2 regions of the Faecalimicrobium sp. JNUCC 81 genome follow, and region 2 is predicted to be linked to the other one. Evidence: riboswitches for the same ligand, from Rfam matches in the RefSeq annotation. Region 2 holds a riboswitch; the other holds the start of a gene.

Region 1 (10,554 bases), 1.1 Mb from region 2:
TTTAACGATTATAAGAGTTTAAAAAAAGTTGGAGACAATTTATATTCTGGAGAAAACCCAATTAAAGCTAATAATTTTTATGTTAAGCAAGGTTACATTGAAGAATCAAATGTTGATTATATAAGCGAAACAGCTAATTTAATGGAAACAGTCAGAGAATTTGAGGCTAATCAAAAGATAGTACAAAGTGTAGATTCAATACTTTATAAGATCGCAAATGAAATAGGCACAGTTAAATAAGGTGGGATAAAAGATGTATAATATAATGAATAATAGCAAAACAGGAATGTTAGCATACCAAAATAAGATAGATGTTATATCTAATAATACGACAAATGTTAATACAACAGGATATAAAAAGTTAGAATCTGGATTTTTAGATTTATACACAGAGACTTTAAATAGACAATCATACCCAAATAACTCAAAAGATGCTATTACTGGTACTGGTGTTAAAATTTCTCAAGCGATAAGAAATTTTGAACAAGGAAGTCTGAGAAATACTGAAATAAAAACTAATATGGCTATAGACGGAGAAGGATTTTTTAGAGTTATAAGATCTGATGGAAGCTTTGCATATACCAGAAATGGTGAGTTTAATTTAGATAGTTCAGGAAGATTAGTAGATGATAATGGAAATACATTAGATATAGAATTTAAAAATGGAATAGGATATCAGAATGCTAATTTATCAGATAGTTTAAGCGTAAATAAATCAGGAGAAGTATTTTCAAATAATGAAAAAGTTGGTAGTATAAATATATATACATCTACAGGAGATAATGATTTTATATCAGCTGGAGATAGCCTATTTACAACGATTAAAGGAGCTGATGTACAAAAAAATAATAATTCTCATATAATGCAAGGATATATAGAAATGTCTAATATAAATATGCAAAATGAAGTAACAGATTTGATTATGGCACAAAGGGCATTTCAGTTTAACAGTAGAGGAATGCAAGCAGTAGATGAAATGTGGGGAATGATAAATAATCTTCAAGGAAGATAATTTTAAAATTATTAATCAGTACTTATTACTCATATTACGTTGATGTATGTTGACAAAGAGATTGGGAAAAACAATAACTAATGTAAATGAGTTAATAAGTATAAAAATAGAGGAATATATAATACTTAGTGTTGGGGAGTGTAAAGTCTACAAGTGAAAGTTAAGCTTTATAAAAATACAAAAGGTGTTATATAATAAGTGGCATAAAGAAGGATGTGTAAAATTTATGAATGATAAATTTGGAAGAGTACTAGATATACCCCTAAAAGTTACTGCAATTTTAGGGAGGACTAAAATGAATCTAAAGGATATATTTGAGTTAACAAAAGGTTCATTAATAGAGTTAAATACATTTGAAAATCAAGAAGTTGAAATATTTGTAAATGGGCAAAAAATAGCTTATGGACAAGTAGTTATAGTAGAGCAAAATTTTGGAGTAAGAATAACTAGTATATTGGGTGAAGAAGAGCTAGCAAAAACTCTGGCTTAGTAGTATATCTAGATAGTAAAGGATGGATAAGGATATATGGCTAAAGTATTAAAAAATAAATATAATAGTACAGGTGAGCGATGTGTTGATGCATGCTTAAACTATGGGGAGTTAAGATATATAAATGAAGATGGCTCACCCATGAATATAGAAATACCATGCGATAAATATGAAGAAGCTGTAAGTGATTTTGAAGATAGAATAAGAGAAGGCATTATTCACCAAAATGCTGAGACAAAAGAAGTATTAAAGAGGGGCGCTTTTACATATAATCAAGCAAAGAATATAGCGATTGATGGCAAAGTAAGAGGACTATCTTTTTTTGAAATTGATGGAAGTGTAGAATGTGACCATATTTTGGGAGTGTCAGGGAGTATAGAATATGCACTAGCATTATGGAATGGAGATTCACCTAAAGATGCATTACTAAAATCTATAATAAGAGCTATGAAAGTTTATGGAGAAGAATTTATAAATGGATTGAGTTTAGATAATACCGTTGATATAAATTCATATACTAGATTTGCAAAAAATGTATCTACTATGGATTACATAACAGATATAAAATTATACAAAGCCAGAAATTACGCTATAGATAATGAGGTTCAGATTGAAGGTATTGGTGAGAAAATAAAAAATATAGGTCCTATGAACTTGATACTAGGTTTTATAGGAGCATTAATAGGGTTGATATTTATTCAAATTGCTACAAACTTTGGAAAAGTTATAGATAATAAGATATTATTCTTAATATTAAACTTACTTTGTATATCAATTGGAGGATGGATTTTTATGAGTGTTCCAAAGCATGTAGTCGATAAGTATGTAAAGAATAATACCAAGATGATTATGGATTTATTTAATGAAGAATTAGAAAAAGTTGCATATGATAATCTGTTGACAGAAAAGGAAGCTCATATAATATTAAAAAACATAACAAAAGGTGAAGTATCAAAACTGCTTATAGATATGAAGGGTAGTGTAAATAAGAAAGTATCTAGTAATAGCTTAGTAAGTAAGGAAAGTAAATTTATGTTAGATGCAAGAAAGACAGTTGTATTACCTAATGAATATGACATAAAAGAAGGATTAAGCAGACTTGTAGGAACATATAATGAAAAGCTAGCAAATGAATATAATATTGATTCTATATAAATAAAAACCTAATAGATTAATAATCTATTAGGTTTTTATTTATATATAGAAAAGTTTTTATGATATACTAAAAACATTAATATATAGGGGGAATCTTTATGAATTATAAACTAATAGTCACAGATATGGATGGAACATTACTTGGAAGTAATCATCAAATTACTAATGAAAATAAAATAGCTTTATCTAAAGCATTAAATAAAGGCATAAATGTAGCAATTGCAACTGGAAGATGGTATGATTCGGCAAAGTTACATACTGCATTTTTAGAAAGAAGAATACCTATAATAGCTTGCAATGGTGCATTAATCAGATATGAAGATAAAGTTATTTATTCTAATTATATGGATACAAATTTATGTTTAGATATTATCGATATATTAGAAAAGTATGAAGTATACTATCAGTGTTATGCTGATGATGCTTTATATTGTAAGAAAATGAATAAAGAGAATAAAAGATATCAAGAACTACATGATAAAATGAAAAAAGAAATGAATCTTATTTTTAAAAATGATTTAAAAGAAGATGTGTTAAATAATAATATTTTAAAAATGATAGTATTTGAAGAAGATAATAAAGAACTTTTAAGAGATATAGAAAAAGATTTAAAAGATTTAAAAGGAATAGAACTAACTACATCGGGACCAAATAATGTTGAAATTATGAATAAAGGTGTAAGTAAAGGGAAAGCCGTGGGTATACTATGCGACTACTTAGATGTAAATAAAGAGGAAGCGGTGGCATTCGGTGATAGTTATAATGATTTAAGTATGCTAGAGTACGTTGGAATGGGAGTTGCAATGGATAATGCTGATGATTTTATAAAATCAAAGGCTAATTATGTGACAGAAAGAAATGATAATAGTGGGGTAGCAAAGGCACTATATAATATCGTTGGAATATAATATTGACAATATATAGAAACATAACGTATTATAGATATAATGTACAAAATACTTTTTTTGGTTATTACCTGAGGGAGTAGTTTGCACCAATCGGTGTGGCTAGATCAACATAATGACTACGGTCTGGTCTAGTCTTAAAAAGCGAGACTCATGTATGCTTATTTAGCATACATAAGTCTCGTTTTTTATTGCGCTGAAATTTAGGAGGATGTTTATGAGTTTTACAGCAATTTTATTTACAGCATTTGCTCTTTCTATGGATGCACTTGCAGTGTCAGTTACTAAAGGTATGACATTAAAAAACTTATCAAAAGGCATTTCTATAAAAATAGCATTAGCCTTTGGATTATTTCAAGGAGGAATGCCACTTTTAGGATGGGCTTTAGGTATTAGTTTCGAAAGTTACATAAAGTCAATAGATCACTGGATAGCGCTTATATTATTGAGTTTCTTAGGATTTAAAATGATTCAAGAGTTTATTAAATCTAAAAAAGAAGGTGAAGAAGTTTCTCTAGAATGTGGAATAACAACAGATGAGAGCAACTTATCTAATAAGGAACTTATAATGCTTTCAATAGCAACAAGTATTGATGCACTTGCAGTTGGAATAAGTTTTGCATTTTTAAGTGTAGATATAATCCAAGCGTCTTTGATAATATGTATTATAACTTTTATAGTGTGCTTAATAGGAGTTATATTAGGTAATAAAATAGGTGATATTTTTAATGGCTATGCAGAACTAGTTGGAGGAATAATATTAGTTATAATTGGTATAAATATATTTAATGAACACACTCAAATTTTTAATAATATAATCAGTAGTTTATTTTAACTTAAAAATAGTAAAGGATAGGAATATAAAACATTCTTATCCTTTACTATTTTTTTTGATAACATGTCTCATCATAAAAAATACAGGAGGTGTTGAGAACACAGGAGCTATTATTGGAGCTATTATTTCACTTATATTAAACAAATTAACTAGTCCAATAATTATTGCCATATTAAGAAGATACTCAAAAATATAAATTAAAACAGAAAGAGAAAATTTTTTAAAAGAATAATTATTTTCATTAAAAGTTAATTTTGAATTTAAAATATAAGATGCAGTTATGCTTATTACACTAGTAATAGTATAAGCAATAATATAATGAAGTTTAAAGCCAAGATATAAGGTAAGATAAAGTAATTGTGATACTAGAAAATTACTTATACCTATTATATTAAATTTTATAAACTCTCTGACTTTTCCTTTAACGTTGATAATTTTTTCAGACATTTTAACAATCTCCTTATTATGATAGATTATGTCTATAAATTTAGTATTACATTATAAATTATAAAATATTTAGGTCGATGATTGGCAAAAAAGTAATAAATGCTTAAATTAAATTTCGTAAGAAAATCGTAAGAATTACAGTAGTAAAATTGTAAGAATTATATATTAGCATATAGATATAATCAAAAAGGATGTGAATTTAGTGTATAATACTTTTAGAAATAATAAAAAGATTATTTTTTGACATATTTAATAAAAAAATGAAAAAGCGTAGTTTTTAATCTAGACTATATAGTTAAATATAATTTTAATGTTAGAAAAGGGGTATTTATAGATGTACAACATATTAGTAGTGGATGATGACAAAGAAATAGTTGAATCCATTGAAATATATTTAAAAAATGAGGGATACAAAATATTTAAAGCATATGATGGACTTAAAGCTTTAGATATTTTAATTGAAGAAGAAATTCATTTAATTTTAATGGATATAATGATGCCAAAATTAGATGGTATAAAAGCAACTATAAAAATAAGAGAAGAAAGGAATATACCAATAATTTTAGTATCAGCTAAAAGTGAAGATACAGATAAAATAATGGGCCTTAATATTGGGGCAGATGATTACATAACAAAACCATTTAATTTATTAGAACTTATAGCAAGGGTCAAATCCAATTTAAGAAGATATGTAAGTCTTGGAAATTATAGTATTGAAAATAAAAGTGTTTTAAAAAGCGGAGAGTTAGAACTGAATTTAGAAAGTAAAGAACTAAAGGTAGATGGAGAAGTTGTTAAGATTACTCCAATAGAATATAGGATTATAAAATTACTTTTACAGAATAAAGGTAGAGTATTTTCCATAGATGAAATATATGAAAAGGTATGGAAAGAAGAGAGTTTTAATGTTGAAAATACAGTTGCGGTTCATATAAGAAGAATCCGAGAAAAGATTGAAATAAATCCTAAAGAACCAAGATATTTAAAAGTTGTGTGGGGGGTTGGATATAAAATTGAAAAGTTATAGTGGGAAATTTTTTAGAGAAAAAAGTCTTATGTTTAATACATTATTTATTTTAAGTATATTTATGATAAGTCAATTAATAGGAGTTTACATATGTTTTAAATTTTTTAGTGGGAATTTAATACTTACACTTTTATCTTTAACATTAATAAATTTTACATTTTATAAAAAAATAATAAGTTAAAAATTCTATAATTATGTATAAATAATGAAATTATAAATTTTTTAATATATAAAAGGGAGAATATTATGAAAGATAAAAAACGAATAAAAGGAATATTTTTTATTATATTAGTTATATCTTTATCTTTATGCTTAACTTCCTTAGCTAATATTTTTTCACAATATAGAGGAAATAATGGGCTTTGGAGTAGTTACATGCATGAAGATAGGAAAATACTTGAGGATGATTTCTATAAAAGTAATTTATTTGAATATAACACATTAAGACCGATATCTTATTGGTTAGGTGAAGTTGTAAAATATAATGAGGAATCAGTAAATGAGTATATACAAAACAACTCATATGAAGACTATGATAATGAAACAGACTCATATAAAACTAAGTACCTAAGCAAAGAAGAAGCGCAAAAACGTATAAATGGGCTTAAAAATAATGCAAAAAACAGATTAAATGAGTTACAAAACATTAAATTTATTGTAATAAATAATAAAACTAATGACTATTACTCAAATACTGAATATGGTAACTTAAATGATTTTAAGAAAAATATAAATGGACATTTAGATATAGAAATAAATAAAACTGATAGAAATAGAAACTATATTAAAAATTTAAATAATAAGACATATACTAGTAATCCCACTGTAGAGTGGGAACTTTTAAACGCAGTAAATACAGAAGATGTACAAATTTATATATCATTTTTAAATGCATCTTATCCAAAGTCATTTAACTACTTTGGAACAGATAAAATTTCAGAAAACTATGCTAGACATAATATGGCAATTAATAATGTAAAATTATGCATACCATTATTTATAACATCGTTAATATCAAGTATAATATCATTTATAATGTATAAGAAAATAGATATAGATTTATTTGATAAAGAAAGTAAGCTATTAAAGCTAGCAAAACTAATTCCAATTGAGATTTTAAGTATATTAATTTTATTAGAAATATCACTTTTAATAGGCGCTTCATCTAATTTATCATATATTGGTTACGGATATAATTATAGAGTTGATAAAATTATATATATAGCTCAAATATACACTTTATCAATTTCATTAATATTAACAACTTATTTTACAATAAAAAAATATAAGGTTTATAATAGTAAAGAAGATTTAATAAAAAGTAGCATACTAATAATTTTAATTAAATTTTTTATAAATAATATAAAAGTTATAAAATACTCACTTATAAAAGTACCTCTAGCAAGAAGGATAACATTAATAGGAATTGGGTGTTTAATTATAAATGCTATAGGGGTATTATTTGGAGTATTTATAAGTCATATACTTACTATTATAGGATCAACAATTGTATTAGGATTCTTTATCGTATATACATTAAAAACATTATCTTATGCAAATGAAATAATTGAAGGTACTGAAAGAATAAAAGAAGGAGACCTTAATTATAAAATACCTGTAAAAGGAAATGATAACTTTACAGTTCTTGCACAAAATATAAATAATATTGGTGAAGGGTTAGAAAAATCAATAGATAAACAATTAAAAAGTGAAAGAATGAAATCAGAGCTTATTACTAATGTAAGTCACGATTTAAAAACTCCATTAACATCTATAATAAACTATATAGAGCTTATAAAAAAAGAAGAAGATATAAAACCAGATCATATAAAGGATTACGTAAATGTACTTGATTCAAAATCAAAGAGACTTAAACATTTGATAGAAGATTTATTTGAAGCAAGCAAAGTAGGAAGTGGAAATATTGAATTAAATATTGAAAAAATAGATTTAAAACAACTTCTAAGACAAAGTATTGGAGAGATGGAAGAAAAATTATCAAGCTCTAATTTAGATATAAAGATTAATATACCAGATGAGAATGTATATATATATGCTGATGGAAGAAGAATGTATAGAGTATTTGAAAATCTTTTATCTAATATAGCTAAATATTCGTTAAGCGGAACACGTGTATATATTGATTTAACAGAAAATGAAGAAACTATAAAGCTAAGTATGAAAAATATATCATCTTATGAACTTAATTTCGACCCGAAAGAAATAATGGAAAGATTTAAAAGAGCTGATGAATCTAGAAATACAGAAGGAAGTGGCCTAGGACTTGCTATAGCTAAGGACTTGGTTAATATTCAAGGTGGAAAATTTGAAATTAACATAGATGGGGATTTATTTAAATCTACGTTAGAATTTAAGAAAATTAAAGAAAAATAGTTGAATAAAACTAAAGTTTAATATATACTTTAATTAAAATAATAAATATCTTCAGGGCGGGGTGTAAATCCCCACCGGCGGTAAAGCCCGCGAGCTAAATTTTAGCATGATTTGGTGAAATTCCAAAGCCGACAGTTATAGTCTGGATGAAAGAAGAAAAGTATTAGAATAGTTATGTATTTTACTATGTATTTGTATATGTATACCCTGATTAATTTTAGTCAGGGTATTTTTTATATGAAAATACATAAACTAATACTAAAGCTCCAGAAGAGTTACTTGGAGGAGAGATAATGAAAGAAAAAAACAATTTAAACACACTTATTAAAGTAGCACTTTTAAGTGCAATAGCATTTATACTTATGTACATTGATTTTCCCGTAATTCCAATGTTTCCATGGTTAAAAATTGACTTAAGTGAGGTTCCGGTTTTAATGGGAGCTTTTGCCTTTGGACCTGGTATTGGAATCGTAATAGAATTTATTAAGAATTTACTTATAGTAGTAATGAAAGGAAGTCAAACAGGCCTTGTAGGAGAGGCTGCTAACTTTATAGTAGGAATAGCTATGGTTGTTCCAGCAGCAATGATATACAAAAGAAATAAAACTAAAAGAAATGCTATTATAGGTATGATAGTAGGGATTTTAGTTATGGAAGTTGTAGGAATAGTAGCAAATGTATACTTCTTATTACCAGCATATGGAATGCAAATGAGTCCAGCTGATTTAATGCAGTATGTAACCGTTGGTTTATTACCGTTTAATGGAATAAAGGGGATATTAATTTCAATAGCTACATATATGCTATATAAAAAGCTATCAGTAACTGTATTTAATGATAGACCTATTAAAAATGATATTGTTTTAGATAATAAGTAATTATAATGTAAACTTAAGGTGTAATAAAGGTACCAATACTTTTATTGCACCTTTTTATAATGTGATTTTATTTGAAAATTATATATGATTATTTTGTAATATAATTAAATATAAATGGTAAAATTTATATTTAATATTTTATATGAGTATGTAACAGGAGGATAAGTAATGGATATTTGTATTCAAGAGATAAGTGATTATAAAAAAGTACCAATGGAATTACTTTTATTAGCGGATCCATCAGAGAGTGTAGTAAGAGATTATTTAAATAGAGGAAGTTGTTATATAGCAGAATATAAAGAAAAGATAGTAGGGGTTTATGTGTTAATATATACAAGACCATTAACGATGGAACTTGTATATATTGCAGTAGATAAAGATTATCAAAATAATGGAATAGCTAAAAAAATGATAAAAGATGCTATAGATAGATGTAAAAAAGAAAAAATTAAAGTATTAGAAGTAGGTACTGGAAATTCAAGTATAAAACAGTTACAACTATATCAAAGGTGTGGGTTTAGAATTACAGGAATAGATAAAGATTTTTTTAAGATACATTATGAAGAAGAAATATACGAAAATAAAATTCAATGTATAGACATGATTAGATTAAGTTTGTATTTATAATAAAAAATACTATATTAAATATATAAATCAAAATGTATAATATATTTAATATTCATAAAATTATACTGTAAATAATAAAGCAAATTGTTAAATAAGGAGGTAATTAATGATAATTGATATTACGCAAACTACTAAAATAGGTAGGGTTTATAGGAAAGGCTCAGAACCACTAAAGGTAGAAACGGTTAAGAGAAGTCAAAGTTTGGGAAAAGAGTATACTACAACTTCTTTTTCATGTGATGTACATAATATGGGAACTCATATAGATGTTATGTCTAATAAAGTTGTATTAGAAAATGAAAGATTAATTGCACAGGGAATAAAATTTGATGTTTCAAATATAACAGATAGACCGATTATCTTAGAAGATTTAAATCTTTCTATAGTAAAAGAAGGGGATTTTGTATTTTTCCAAACTAATTGGGACAAGTACTTTGATGATGAAGAAAAATATAATAATCACCCTGAAATATCTATGGAAGTTATGGAGTGCTTAGTTGATAAAAAAGTAAATATGATAGGTATAGATGCACTAGGGCTAGGCATTGGAAGAAATCATGGATTAATAGATGTTTTTCTTGGAAAAAGTGAAACTTATGCTATTGAAAACTTAACTAATCTTGATAAAATACCAGAAGATAATTTTAGAGTATATTGCTTACCTATGAAAATAGAAGGATTAGATGCATATCCAGCTAGAATACTAGTAGAATTTTAAATTAATAACCAGATTAAAGACGTATATATTACGTCTTTTTTTATACTAAAAATTATCTATATATTA
Region 2 (10,554 bases):
TCATTGCCAAATCTAAATCTAATAAATGAAGAAAAATATAATTTTCAAATAAATTACAGTCAGGATTTTAATGATGAAGAGGGTGTAAAAAGGATTTATTATTTAGATGGAAAGATAATAACTATGTACCAAGATAAATTTAGAACATTAAGAAAAGATAAAAGTGGAAAACAATATGAAATTGTAGGCAATAAACCGGTGGATATAAAAATATTTGATACTAATATTAATAAAGTAGTTTATGAGGGCAAAATAATATCTTCAAATAGAAATATAGAAGACAAATTATCTATAGTTAGAAATTATTAAAAAAGACTTATATTATATAAGTCTTTTTATTATATATGATATGGAATTATTTAATATAAATGTTTCAAAAGTCTTTATAGAAATAAGAGGATAATATAAAATTTAATAAAATAACATATTTATATGAAATTATTATGAAAAAAAAATAAACTATATTGACACTAGAGCCACTTTAATGGTTATAATTATAATAACAAAGACGATGTAACATACAAGGAGGAAAAATGAAAGTAAACTGGAATAACAAGTATACTACAGTATCAGTATATTCGTTTATAGTAATCTGTTGTAGTATATTATTTTATAGTATATTATCTCAAATGAGTTCTTTTACAAGTAAGCTAAGCGAGATAATAGGTATACTGCAACCATTTATAATAGGTTTTGTAATGGCATACCTTTTAAACTTTATATTGGCATTTATTGAAGAAAAAATGGACAAGGTTGATAAATTAAAAAGCCTTAAGCACAAGTCAAAAAGAGGAATTAGTATAATTCTTACATATATAGCTGCATTTTTACTAATATATGTATTTATACAGTTTGTTCTTCCGCAATTAGTTGATAGCGTGTCAGGGCTTGTTAATGATATACCAACATATGTAACAAATTTAAGTACTGTATTAAATGATATTACAAAAAATATGAATGTAGACTCTGAATACATAGGAATGGCAGTTGAGAAATGGAATGAATTTGTAAATTATGTTATTAAAATAGCAACGAATTTAATTCCAATTTTAGGAAATACCTTAATGGTGGTAGCATCAAGTATATGGAATATAGTAATAGGACTGGTAGTATCTATTTATCTACTTATAGATAAAGAAAAATTCTGTGCACTAAGTAAAAAAATAACTTATGCAGTGTTTAATAAGCAACACGCAGAAGTTGCAGTTGAGTTAGCGCACAGAACTAATGACACTTTTGGTAAATTTTTAAGTGGAAAGATATTAGATTCAGTTATAATAGGTGTTTTAACATTTGTATTACTTACAATATTTAAAATGCCATATACCTTATTAATATCTGTGATTATAGGTATAACTAATATTATTCCATTCTTTGGGCCGTTCTTTGGTGCTATACCATCGGCTATAATAATACTATTTGTAGATCCAACAAAGGTAATATGGTTCTTAGTATTAATATTTATAATACAACAATTAGATGGAAATATTATAGGACCTAAGATATTAGGAGATTCTATAGGGATATCAGCATTTTGGATATTATTCTCACTACTTGTTGCAGGTAAGTTTTTAGGACTTGTTGGAATGATAATAGGAGTTCCATTATTTGCTATAATTTACTCGGTAATAAAAGATATTGTTGAAGGTAAATTAGCTAAAAAAGGATTGCCAAGAGATACGAAAGACTATAGTAGTAAGTAACAATTATGTAGATTTAAAATAACTTATAAAATGTAAAATATCAGATTTTAATGGTATTTTGTCTTTATATAGTTAATGATAAAAATAGAGGTGTATTTTATACCTCTATTTTTTATTCTTAAAATTATCTAAACAATAATAAAATTATTGCAAACGTATGCACAAGTGTATATAATTAAAATTGGAAACGATACCGAAAATGACTCCCAAAAATAATTTATAGTAAAGAGGGAATCTATTATGATTAAATCTAAAAAATCAGTAGCTATATTATTAGCTAGTGTATCTGTTTATTATCTAATAAAGATTTAATTAAAGAAGCACCAAAACCTATGGAACAAGTAGTTAAAACTGACAAATATAAGGGATCTTATACTTATAAAGATTGAAGATAGAAAGAGGAGTGAATATGAATATAAAAGATATTGCAAAATTAGCTGGTGTTGGAGTTAGTACAGTATCAAGAGTGCTGAATAAGCACCCAGATGTTAAAGACTCAACTAGAGAAAAAGTATTACAAGTAGTTAGAGATAGCAATTATATACCTAATAGTAGTGCTAGAGTTTTAAAACAAAATAATACTAAAAATATAGGTGTATTAGTTAAAGGCATGTTTAATCCATTCTTCTCGGAAATGATAAATATTATAGCTTGTAAAATAAATGATGTAGGATACACTATGATTCTTAAGCAAAATTACTCTGAAGAATATAGAGATATAGATATACTAAAAAGCTTTGTAAAAGACAAACGGTTACAAGGTGTAATTTGCCTAGGAGGAGAATTTCTAGATCTAAATAAAGATTATATAGAAGATATTGAAGTCCCAATAGTACTAACATCAGTAAATAATTATAATAAAGAATACACTGAAGGATATTCGTATATTTCAATAGATAATAAAAAAGCTGCATATGAAGCAACAGAATTTTTAATAAAAAATGGCCATAAAAATATTTGCCTAATGGTAGGGGATAACTATAGTGAACACGGTTTAAATAAAGAACGTTTACTAGGGTTTAAGAAAGCCTTAGAGCATTATAGTATACCTTATAATGATAGTAATTTATTAGAAGGTCACTATAGAAGTGATATATCCTATGAAGCCACTAAAAAATTACTTAAATATAACCCCAAAGTTAGTGCTATATTTGCCGTATCAGATACTATGGCAATAGGGTGTGCTAAAGCTATTGTTGACAGTAATAAAACAGTTGGAAAAGATGTATCTGTAATAGGTTTTGATGGTATGGAAATAAGTCAGTTTTATAATCCTCCAATAACGACTATAAAGCAACCTAAAGAAATTATGGCAAGTATTAGTCTAGAACTACTAAAAGATTTAATAGAAAAAAAACAAAGTCATAAGCATATTATACTAGATACAGAATTAATTAAAAGAGAGTCTTGTAATATATTAGATAAAGATTAATAAACAATAATAAAGGGGGAAATAACATGTTAGAGAAAAAATGGTGGCATAACTCAGTAGTTTATCAGATATATCCAAGAAGTTTTTGTGATAGTAATAATGATGGTATAGGTGATTTAAAAGGTATAATATCAAAACTGGATTATTTAAAAGAATTAGGTATAGATGTTATATGGTTATCTCCAGTTTATAAATCTCCAAATGATGATAATGGTTATGATATAAGCAATTATAAGGATATAATGGATGAATTTGGAACTATGAAAGATTTGGAGAATCTTTTACAAGAAGCTAAAGTTAGAAATATTAAAATAGTAATGGATTTAGTATTAAACCATACAAGTGATGAACATAGTTGGTTTATAGAAGCTATAGATAATCCTAAGAGTAAATATAGAGACTATTATATATTTAGAGAACCAGTTGATGGTAAAGAACCAAATGATTTAGAATCAATCTTTAGTGGAAGTGCATGGAAACTTGATGAAAAAAGTGGTCAATATTACCTTCATTTATTCTCTAAAAAGCAACCAGATTTAAATTGGGAAAATGAAGATATGAGAAATGAACTTTATGACATGATAAACTTCTGGCTAGATAAAGGTGTTGGCGGATTTAGATTAGATGTTATAGATTTAGTAGGAAAGCAGCCAGATAAAAAGATAACGGGAAATGGTCCTAAACTTCATGAATATATTCATGAAATGAATAATAAAACATTTGGAAAAAAAGATGTATTAACTGTAGGAGAGACATGGGGAGCAACTCCAGAAATTGCAAAATTATATAGTAATCCACCTAGAGAAGAGCTAAGTATGGTATTTCAATTTGAACATATAGGATTAGATGAAATACCGGGTAAAAGCAAGTGGGATTTAGCACCTCTTGATTTTATAAAACTAAAAGAAGTATTTAATAAATGGCAAACAGAGCTTAAAAATGAAGGATGGAATAGCTTATTTTGGAACAATCATGATTTACCACGTATAGTATCAAGATGGGGAAATGATAGTGAAGAATATAGAGAATTAAGTGCCAAAATGTTAGCAACAATACTTCATATGCAAATGGGGACACCATACATATATCAAGGTGAAGAATTAGGAATGACTAACGTTAAATTTGATAGCATAGATGATTATAGAGATATAGAACTTTTAAATATGTATCAAGAACGTTTATCTAGAGGATACAAAGAAGAAGATATAATGAAGTCTATATATGCTAAAGGAAGAGACAATGCAAGAACTCCTATGCACTGGGATGACAGTGAAAATGGAGGGTTTAGTAAAGCTAAACCGTGGATAAAAGTAAATCCAAATTATAAGTATATAAATGCAAAGAAAAATATAGAAGATAAAAATTCTGTATTTAACCACTATAAAAGATTAATACAAATAAGAAAAGAAGAAGAAACTGTTGTATATGGGAATTTTGAACTTTTATATAAAGATCATAAATCAATTTTTGCTTATATAAGAGAATTAAATAATGAAAAAATATTAGTAGTAGCGAACTTCGATGGTGATAATGAAGAATTTATACTAGATAAAAATATAGATTATAAAAATTGTGAAATTTTATTAAGCAACTACAAAGATTCTAATAATAATATAGAAAAAATTAATCTAAGAGCTTATGAAGCTATAATATATAAACTTTCGTAAAAATTATAAAGTTTGGGGGGACACAGGATGAAGAAGATATGGTGGAAAGAAGCAGTAGCATACCAAATATATCCTAGAAGTTTTATGGATAGTAACAATGATGGAATAGGGGATTTACAAGGAATAATACAAAAACTTGATTATGTAAAAGATTTAGGTATAGATGTAATATGGATTTGTCCAATGTATAAATCACCAAATGACGATAACGGATATGATATAAGTGATTATCATGAAATAATGGATGAATTCGGAACTATGAATGATTTTGACGAGTTACTAGATGAAGTTCATAAAAGAGATATGAAACTTATAATAGATTTAGTTATCAACCATACATCTGATGAACATGAGTGGTTTATAGAGTCAAAATTATCGAAAGATAATCCAAAAAGAGATTGGTATATCTGGAAGGATGGAAAAGAAAATAAAGAACCAAATAATTGGGAAAGTATATTTAAAGGATCTGCTTGGGGAAAAAACGAAGAAAGTGGGCAGTATTACTTACATTTATTTAGTAAAAAGCAACCAGATTTAAACTGGGAAAACAAAGAAGTAAGGTATGAATTATATAAAATGATAAACTGGTGGCTAGATAAAGGAATAGATGGATTTAGAATAGACGCTATAAGTCATATTAAAAAAGAAGAAGGGTTTAATGACATGTCAAATCCTAATAATTTAAAATATGTGCCTTCTTTTGAAAAGCATATGAATGTATTTGGAATTCAAAATTATTTACAAGAATTAAAAGATGAAACATTTTCTAAATACGATATAATGACAGTAGGAGAAGCTAACGGAGTAACTATAAATGATTGTTGCGAGTGGGTAGGAGAAAAAGATGGTAAGTTTAATATGGTATTTTCATTTGAACATTTATCACTTTGGAATCATGACAACAAAAAATCCTTTAACATAAGAAAATATAAAAAGGCAATGAGCAAATGGCAAGAAGCTCTATATAATAAAGGATGGAATGCTCTATTTATAGAAAATCATGACCAACCAAGAATAGTGTCAAATTGGGGAAATGATAGTACTTATTTAGCGGAAAGTGCTAAATCTTTAGGTATGTCATACTTTATGCAACAAGGAACACCATTTATATATCAAGGTCAAGAAATAGGAATGACAAATGTTGCCTTTGATAGTATAGACGATTATGATGATGTTGGAACTAAAAATGAGTATTATCACGATTTAGAAAATGGAATAAGCGAAAAAGATGCACTTAAAAAAGTTTGGATGTCTTCAAGAGAAAACTCAAGAACTCCAATGCAATGGAATAACTCAAAAAATGCAGGATTTAGTGATGCTGATAAAACATGGCTTGGTGTAAATCAAAACTATAAAGATATAAATGTAGAAAAACAAGAAAATGATGAAAACTCAGTTCTTAATTTCTACAAGAAAATGATAAAAATAAGAAAAGAAAATAAAGCTTTAATATATGGGAAAAATAACTTACTTATGATGCATGACGAAAGTATATATGCATATGAAAGAGTATTAGATGATGATAAGTTTGTTATAATATGTAACTTAACTGACAATGAAGCTTTATATTATCACGATGAAATAACCTTAAAATATAACGATTTAGTATTGTCAAATTATGAAGTTGAAATCCATAGTGATGTAAATGAGATAAAATTAAAGCCTTGGGAATGTAGAATGTATAAAGCAAAGTATCCTAAAAGAGAAAAAGAAAGACTATTAGATGGAGAACTTTATTTAGCATTTTATAAGGAATTATTTGATGAAAGACAATTTGCTAAAGAAGCTTTATATGACTTTAATCATATGAGACCAAGTAAAGTTGATGAAAGAATGGATATAATAAAATATTTATTTGGATCAACAGGCAAAAATATATTTATGGAACAGCCATTTATGTGTGATTATGGATATAATATGCACATAGGAGAAAATTTTTATTCAAATCATAACCTAATGGTTCTTGATTGCAATACTGTAAAAATAGGTGATAATGTTATGATAGGTCCAAATGTAAAGATATTTGCAGCGGGTCATCCAGTAGATGCAGAAGTTAGAACTAGTGGACTTGAATTTGCACAGGCTATGAGCATAGGAAATAACGTATGGATAGGTGGAGGTTCTATAATTAATCCAGGGGTTAATATAGGAGATAATGTTGTAGTAGCATCAGGAAGTGTAGTAACAAAGGATATTCCTGAAAATGTAATAGTTGGAGGTAATCCAGCTAAGATTATAAGAGAAATAACTGAAGAAGATAAGAAAAGATACTATAAAAATAAATTAATAAATAGAAGAGTATAAATTATTATAAATTGCAAAATTTTTTATTAAATTATACTTAAATTTAAAATACTAACAATTATTTAAAATTTTAAGTTGACAATTATAAATAAAACAATTACTATGTAACTATAAAAACTTAATAAATCTTCAGGGCAGGGTGAGATTCCCTACCGGCGGTAAAGCCCGCGAGCCTTAAAAGGCATGATTCGGTGAAATTCCGAAGCCGACAGTAAAGTCTGGATGAAAGAAGATGATATAAAAGATATAAGACTGTAATATTATACAGTATAATTATATTGATTTGACTGATATGCTCTGAAATATTTATATATTTCAGAGCTTTTTATTTATATGTAAAAGATAATTAAAATCTATAATAATCTTTATCAATATTTAAATAATAGATGTAACCATTTACCGGTCAAATAAACAAAATATATTGTATAAGTTTATGATATATTATCTAGCCCTAAGTTATTAACTTAGGGTTTTTATTTTGTAAATAAAAATTATATTTAATATTAACTATAAGTTTAGGAGGAGAAAATGGATAAATTTTATATGAATTTAGCCCTTGAATTAGCTAAAAAGGGCAAAGGAAGAGTTAATCCAAATCCTATGGTAGGAGCAGTTATAGTAAAAAATAATAAAATAATAGGGCAGGGATACCACGAAGAATATGGGAAAAGTCATGCAGAAATAAATGCTATAAATAGTACTAAAGAAAGTGTAGACGATTCAACTATGTATGTAACATTAGAGCCTTGTTCTCATTATGGAAAAACACCTCCTTGTGTAGAAAAAATAATAGAAAGTAAAATATCTAAAGTAGTTATAGCATCTCTAGATCCAAATCCATTAGTATCTGGAAAAGGAGTAATAAAACTTATTGATGCAGGTATAGAAGTAGTTTCAGGTATTTTAGATGAAGAAAATAAGAAGCTAAATGAAGTATTTATGAAGTATATAGTTAAAAAAATTCCTTTTGTAATAATGAAATCAGCAATGTCTTTAGATGGAAAAATATCAACAAGAACTGGAGAGTCAAAATGGATAAGCTCTGATGAGTCAAGAGAAAATGTACATAAGTTAAGAAATGAAGTAATGGGAATTTTAGTAGGTGTAAACACAATAATTCAAGATAATCCACAACTAACATGCAGATTAGAAAATGGAAAAACTCCAATAAAAATAGTAGTAGATAGTAATCTTAGAATTCCAATGGATTCAAAAGTTATAAAAGATGCTCATAACTATAGAACAATAATTATAACGACTTTATTGGCAAAAGAAAGTATAGTAAAAGAACTAGAAAATAAAGGGGTAGAAATTATAATAGCAGAGTCAAAAGATAATAGTGTTGATTTAAACGACATGGTGAAACAATTAGGGCAGTTAAATATAGATAGCATACTTCTAGAAGGAGGAGCTACGCTTAACTTTTCAGCTATAAAAGAGGGTATAGTAGATAAACTACAGGTTTATATAGCTCCAAAATTAATAGGAGGAAAATCATCTAAAACTCCTATAGGAGGCAATGGAATAGAAAAATTAAAAGATGCTTACCAAATTAGAGATATTAGCGTAAAAATGTTAAGTGAAGATATTTTAATAGAAGGATATTTATAAGAAAGTGGGGATGAAAATGTTTACAGGTATAGTTGAGGAGATTGGAACCATTGTAGGTATAAAAAAAAGAGAAAAATCAAGCAGACTTACTATTAAAGCTAAAAAAGTTTTGGAAAATACCAAGTTAGGAGATAGTATATGCACTAATGGAGTATGCCTTACAGTAGCAAATGCAAGTTTTAATTATTTTGAAGCAGACGTTATGAGTGAAACTTTAACTAAAAGTAATTTAGAGATACTAAAAATAGGAAGTAAAGTAAATTTAGAAAGAGCTCTAAGACTTGAGGATAGACTAGGTGGTCATATAGTAAGTGGACATATTGATGGAATAGGCCAAATAGTAGCAATAGATAGAGATGACAATGCTGTATGGCTATCTATAAAAGTGCCAGATAATATATTAAAATACATAGTTTATAAAGGATCAATATCAATAGATGGAATAAGTTTAACTGTAGCTTATGTAGACAATAACTTATTTAAAGTATCTATAATTCCACACACTGGAGAAAATACCATATTGCTTACTAAGAATATGGGGGAAACAGTAAATCTTGAGTGTGATGTAATTGGAAAGTATGTAGAAAAACTTTTAGGACTAGTTCCTAAAAATAAAAAATTAAAAGAAGATTTAATATCAATAGATTTTCTTAAAGAAAATGGATTTTACATATAAAAAAGTTTAAGGAGGTTTAAAATGTTTAAATTTAATAATATTGAAGAGGCCATTGAAGATATTAAAAATGGGAAAATAGTAATAGTAGTAGATGATCCTGATAGAGAAAATGAAGGAGATTTACTAATGGCAGCAGAAAAAGTAACTCCAGAATCTATAAATTTTATGGCAAAGTATGGTAGAGGACTTATATGTATGCCAATGGAAGAAGATAGATTAAAAGAACTGGATATATATCCTATGGTACAAAATAATACTGATAATCATGAAACTGCATTTACAGCAAGTATTGATTACATAGAAACTACAACAGGAATTTCAGCATATGAAAGAGCATTGACAATACAAAAAATTTTAGATAATAAATCAACATCAAAAAATTTTAGAAAACCAGGTCATATGTTTCCATTAATAGCTAAAAAAGGTGGAGTACTTGAAAGAAATGGACATACTGAAGCAGCTGTAGATTTATCAATACTTGCAGGACTAAAGCCAGGAGGGGTTATTTGTGAAATTATTAAAGATGATGGAACTATGGCTAGAACACCAGACTTAATGGAATTTGCGAAACATCATAATTTAAAGATAATAACAATAAAAGACCTAGTAGAGTACAGAAAACAAGCTGAAATAATTATTGAAAGAGCAGTAGAAACAAAAATGCCCACAAAATATGGTGACTTTAAGATATATGGATTTATAAATAAAATTAATAAAGAGCATCATGTAGCTTTAGTTAAAGGTAACATAGAAGATGGTAATCCAGTACTAGCGAGAGTACATTCTGAGTGTCTAACTGGTGATGTGCTAGGATCTAAAAGATGTGATTGTGGGCAACAGTATGATGAAGCAATGAAAAAAATAGCTGAAGAAGGAAGAGGCATATTATTATATATGAGGCAAGAAGGAAGGGGGATAGGCTTAATAAATAAATTGAAAGCTTATGCACTTCAAGATCAAGGCCTTGATACAGTAGAAGCTAATATAAAGTTAGGATTTAAAGCGGATATGAGAGAATATTCAAGTGCAGCACAAATTTTCAAAAACTTAGGAGTACAAAAAATTAAATTATTAACTAATAACCCAAGAAAAATTGAAGAATTATCATCTTTTAATATTGAAATAGTAGATAGATTACCTATACAGATCAATCATAACGAA

The links. Region 2 has a riboswitch for FMN ahead of ribD (bifunctional diaminohydroxyphosphoribosylaminopyrimidine deaminase/5-amino-6-(5-phosphoribosylamino)uracil reductase RibD). Riboswitches for the same ligand answer to the same signal wherever they lie in the genome.
Region 1: another riboswitch for FMN. It lies ahead of JNUCC81_RS13730 (ECF transporter S component); the one in region 2 lies ahead of ribD (bifunctional diaminohydroxyphosphoribosylaminopyrimidine deaminase/5-amino-6-(5-phosphoribosylamino)uracil reductase RibD).

The regions. Positions count from the first base shown of each region.
Region 1 covers NZ_CM132203.1:2,739,972-2,750,525, reverse strand. The annotation lists gene JNUCC81_RS13775 (flagellar hook-basal body complex protein) at 1-240, shown strand, start outside; gene JNUCC81_RS13770 (flagellar hook-basal body complex protein) at 254-1,012, shown strand; gene JNUCC81_RS13765 (FliM/FliN family flagellar motor switch protein) at 1,308-1,502, shown strand; gene JNUCC81_RS13760 (hypothetical protein) at 1,539-2,657, shown strand; gene JNUCC81_RS13755 (HAD family hydrolase) at 2,756-3,565, shown strand; gene JNUCC81_RS13750 (manganese efflux pump MntP) at 3,780-4,397, shown strand; gene JNUCC81_RS13745 (GtrA family protein) at 4,434-4,844, opposite strand; gene JNUCC81_RS13740 (response regulator transcription factor) at 5,179-5,871, shown strand; gene JNUCC81_RS13735 (HAMP domain-containing sensor histidine kinase) at 6,118-8,265, shown strand; FMN riboswitch at 8,309-8,427, shown strand; gene JNUCC81_RS13730 (ECF transporter S component) at 8,559-9,143, shown strand; gene JNUCC81_RS13725 (GNAT family N-acetyltransferase) at 9,312-9,770, shown strand; gene JNUCC81_RS13720 (cyclase family protein) at 9,877-10,488, shown strand.
Region 2 covers NZ_CM132203.1:1,661,480-1,672,033, forward strand. The annotation lists gene JNUCC81_RS08225 (hypothetical protein) at 1-309, shown strand, start outside; gene JNUCC81_RS08230 (AI-2E family transporter) at 534-1,703, shown strand; gene JNUCC81_RS08235 (LacI family DNA-binding transcriptional regulator) at 2,113-3,135, shown strand; gene JNUCC81_RS08240 (glycoside hydrolase family 13 protein) at 3,162-4,802, shown strand; gene JNUCC81_RS08245 (alpha,alpha-phosphotrehalase) at 4,830-7,106, shown strand; FMN riboswitch at 7,228-7,344, shown strand; gene ribD (bifunctional diaminohydroxyphosphoribosylaminopyrimidine deaminase/5-amino-6-(5-phosphoribosylamino)uracil reductase RibD) at 7,635-8,717, shown strand; gene JNUCC81_RS08255 (riboflavin synthase) at 8,734-9,393, shown strand; gene JNUCC81_RS08260 (bifunctional 3,4-dihydroxy-2-butanone-4-phosphate synthase/GTP cyclohydrolase II) at 9,415-10,554, shown strand, end outside.